Regions from separate parts of the Leclercia sp. W6 genome, predicted to be linked through region 1. Evidence: predicted binding sites of a transcription regulator. Region 1 holds the regulator's gene; the other holds the start of a gene.
What was found. Region 1 encodes PurR, which represses purine synthesis genes. Its sites were predicted from a motif close to CANGCAAACGTTTGCNTG; they were not measured.
Positions count from the first base shown of each region.

Region 2: the regulator PurR is predicted to act here: its motif matches at 1,421-1,438, upstream of purM (phosphoribosylformylglycinamidine cyclo-ligase).

Region 1 is NZ_CP031104.1:1,601,883-1,604,087, reverse strand. It holds gene punR (DNA-binding transcriptional activator PunR) at 1-673, shown strand, start outside; gene purR (HTH-type transcriptional repressor PurR) at 679-1,704, opposite strand; gene DVA43_RS07815 (YnhF family membrane protein) at 2,001-2,090, shown strand.
Region 2 is NZ_CP031104.1:186,485-188,689, reverse strand. It holds gene DVA43_RS00975 (6-phospho-beta-glucosidase) at 1-1,221, opposite strand, end outside; gene purM (phosphoribosylformylglycinamidine cyclo-ligase) at 1,500-2,205, shown strand, end outside.

The DNA of each region.
Region 1 (2,205 bases):
GCAGATCGCCAACGGCTGGCGCGGGCATATCTCCATTGCGGTGGATAACATTGTACGTCCCGAGCGCACCCGTCAGATGATTGTCGACTTTTATCGCCACTTCGCTGACGTTGAGCTGCGCGTCTCCCAGGAGGTCTTTAACGGTGTCTGGGATGCGCTGGCGGACGGCAGGGTGGAGATGGCGATCGGCGCGACCCAGGCGATACCGGTGGGGGGACGCTACGCGTTTCGCGATATGGGGATGCTAAGCTGGGTCTGCGTGGTGGCCAGCCACCATCCGCTGGCCGCGCTTCCCGGCCCGCTCAGCGATGACACTCTGCGCAACTGGCCGTCGCTGGTGCGGGAAGATACCTCCCGCTCGCTGCCGAAACGGATCACCTGGCTGCTGGATAACCAGCGGCGGATCGTCACCCCGGACTGGGAATCCTCTGCGACCTGCCTGTCTGCCGGGCTGTGCGTGGGGATGGTGCCGGTCCATTTTGCCCGGCCGTGGATAGACAGTGGCAAATGGGTGGCGCTGTCGCTGGAAAACCCCTTCCCGGATGCGGCCTGCTGCCTCACCTGGCAACAAAACGACATGTCACCGGCGCTGGCGTGGCTGCTGGATTATCTGGGGGACAGTGAAACGATGAACAGGGAGTGGCTGCGGGAGCCAGAGGTACTGGCTCCCTGAGCGGATCAACGGCGGTAGTCGCGGAACGGGCCATCGGCGACAGAGCGGCGTTCGATCAAACGCGGATGCACTTCAATAGACTGCGACTCTTCACGTTTGTTGACGATACGGTCGAGCAGCATGTTGAAGGCGGTCTCGCCCAGCGAATCTTTTGGCTGGTGGATGGTGGTCAGCGCCGGGGTGAAGAAACGGGCGTTGCGCACGTTATCATACCCGATCAGCGAAACGTCCTGCGGCACGCGCAGCCCCATCTCGTCAGCGGCACACAGGGCACCCATCGCCATCACATCCCCGCCGCAGAAAATAGCGGTTGGACGCGGCGTCTGGGAGAGGATCTGCTGCATGGCGCGATAGCCGGACTCCGGCTCAAAGTCGCCCTGGACGATCCAGTTTTCTGGCACCGTGATTAAGGCCTCTTCCATCGCTTTCATAAAACCGGCCAGACGACCGGCGCCGGTGTTGCGCTCCAGCGCCCCCGGGATGACGCCGATATCGCGATGACCGCGTTCGATCAGATAACGTCCGGCCATGTAGCCACCTTCAAAGGCGTTATCAATGACCGAGTCGGTGAAGTCGGCTTTCGCTTCGCCCCAGTCCATCACCACCATCGGAATGTTGCGATACTCTTCCAGCATCTTCAGCAGCGGCTCCGGATATTCCGAGCACATCACCAGCAGGCCGTCGACGCGCTTTTGCGCCATCATCGACAGATAGGCCCGCTGCTTCTCCAGGCTGTTCCAGGCGTTGCCGAGGATCAGGGTGTAACCTTTCTGGAAGCAGTTTTTCTCTACCGCTTCAATAATTTCTGCGAAGTAGGGGGCTTCGCTGCTGGTCGCCAGCAGGCCGATCGATTTGGTGTGGTTCACCTTCAGACTACGGGCGACGGCGCTCGGAGAATAGTGCAGCTCTTTGATCGCTGCCCAGACGTTGTTACGCGTCTCTTCCGCCACAAAGCGGGTTTTGTTAATAACATGTGATACGGTTGTAGTGGAAACGTTTGCGCGTTTCGCTACGTCTTTAATTGTTGCCATCAGATGTCACTCCAGACCATATCTTAAGCTCCTGAAAAACCAATAGGTAAACGTTTGCCTTCACTCGCCCTAATTGCGCAATTTGAATTGCGGTACGCCGGGAAAACGACACAGGACGTCAGGAGGGGGTCAATGGCCGGTACGCTAATAAATTTAGCGTGGAATTTTGGCTGATCTTGACCAAAAGGGGAAGAGTAAAAATCGATATCATTCTAAATCCAGCAAGATTTTTACCCTGAACTGTGCAAAAATGAGCAAGCTCACTCTTCGTAGGGTGATTAAAAGGAGAAAAATTGATGAGTACCGATCTTAAGTTTTCGCTGATTACCACCGTTATTGTTCTGGGTCTGATCGTTGCCAGCGGTCTGACGGCTGCGCTGCACTGATATTTGTGAGGGAGCTCATGCTCCCTCGTCTCCCTTCTGCTATTGTTACGCTTCCTGCAAAAATCTTTTGCCAAATTGTTAACTTCTCATTTTTTGTGATTGATGTCATGCTTTC
Region 2 (2,205 bases), 1.4 Mb from region 1:
TTTTTTCATCTCACGGATATGGGCGCTGAGATAGTCAATGCGGTACTGGTCATTGACCGTACCGTCGCTCTCCAGCACGTCGATGGCGCCAAACCCGTTCTCGACAATAAACAGCGGCAGCTGGTAGTGATCCCAGAACCAGTTCAGGGAGTAACGCAGCCCCACCGGATCAATCTGCCAGCCCCAGTCCGATTTCTGCACATAGGGGTTGGAGACCAGGCTTTTGCTTTCGTCGTAGTCGAGCTGCGGGTTGTCCTCTGTGGCTTTGGTGGCAAACGACATGTAGTAGCTGAAGCCGATGTAATCCACGCAGCCCTGCTTCAACGCCGCTTTATCCTCTTCGGTGATATCCAGCGCAAAACCGCGACGGGCAAAGTAGTTCAGCAGGTGTTGCGGATAGGCGCCGCGCACGTGTACATCGGTGAACCAGTAACGGCGGTGCATGGCGTTCATCGCCATCATCATGTCGTTCGGGGCGCAGGTCAGGGGATAGATCGGACACATGGCGATCATACAGCCAATTTTCAGCGACGGGTTGATGTCGCGTCCGGCTTTTACCGCCAGGGCGCTGGCCACCAGTTCATAGTGCGCCGCCTGGAACATCACCGGCTCACGATCCTCACCCGGCTGGTACTTCAGCCCGGAGTTGGTAAACGGGGCGAAATCTTCGTGGAAGTTGGCCTGGTTGTTGATCTCGTTAAAGGTCATCCAGTACTTCACTTTGTGCTGATAGCGCTCGAACACCACGCTGGCAAAGCGCACAAAGAAGTCGATCAGTTTGCGGTTACGCCAGCCGCCGTACTCTTTCACCAGGTGATAAGGCATTTCGAAGTGCGACAGGGTAATCACCGGCTCGATGCCATGCTTCAGGCACTCATCAAACAGATCGTCGTAAAACTGGAGCCCTGCCTCATTGGGTTGCTGTTCATCGCCTTTCGGGAAAATACGCGTCCAGGCAATGGAGGTGCGGAAACATTTAAAGCCCATTTCCGCGAAGAGCTGGATGTCATCTTTATACCGGTGATAGAAATCGATGGCTTCATGGTTGGGGTAGTTTTTGCCCGGCAGTACGCCGTCGGTAATTTCGCGGGGGACGCCGTGGGCGCCAGCGGTCATCACGTCTGCCACGCTCGTGCCCTTCCCGCCCTCCTGCCAGCCGCCTTCAAGTTGATGCGCCGCCACCGCGCCGCCCCACAGAAAACCCTCTTTAAATCCTGACATGCGATATCCCTCATTCAGCGTTAATTATCGGCAAAAAAGAGTACAGAAACCGGTTTCAGTGAAATGATGTGCATTCACTGGCAGGGTTGCAAGAATAAGAATGTACCCGGTTTCATTTTCGTGAACAGGTTCAAGTTTGTACGCTAAGAGGCGATTTTTACTCGATTTTCAGGCGCACGATTTTCTGTTGCAGAATGGGCTCGCAAACGTTTGCCTGGACTGTTAGAATTGCGCCGATTTTTCTTATATCGCAATGCAATCGCGTGGGGACTTGAGCCGTGACCAACAAAACTTCTCTCAGCTACAAAGATGCCGGTGTAGATATTGACGCAGGTAATGCGCTGGTTGACCGTATCAAAGGGGTAGTTAAAAAAACCCGCCGCCCGGAAGTGATGGGTGGGCTGGGAGGATTCGGCGCCCTGTGCGCGCTGCCGCAAAAATACCGTGAACCGGTTCTGGTCTCAGGCACCGACGGCGTGGGCACCAAGCTGCGTCTGGCGATGGATCTGAAACGCCACGACACCATCGGCGTTGACCTGGTTGCGATGTGCGTGAACGACCTGGTGGTTCAGGGCGCTGAGCCGCTGTTCTTCCTCGACTACTACGCGACCGGCAAGCTGGACGTCGACACCGCAGCCAGCGTCATCAGCGGTATCGCAGAAGGCTGTCTGCAGTCAGGCTGTGCGCTGGTGGGCGGTGAAACCGCTGAAATGCCGGGCATGTACCACGGCGACGATTACGACGTTGCTGGCTTCTGCGTGGGCGTTGTCGAAAAATCAGAGATCATTGACGGCAGCAAAGTGGCCGACGGCGACGTGCTGATTGCGCTGGGCTCCAGTGGCCCGCACTCTAACGGCTACTCCCTGGTGCGTAAAATTGTTGAAGTGAGCGGCTGCGACCCGCTGACCACCGAGCTGGAAGGCAAACCGCTGGCGGATCACCTGCTCGAACCGACCCGCATCTATGTGAAATCCATTCTGGAGC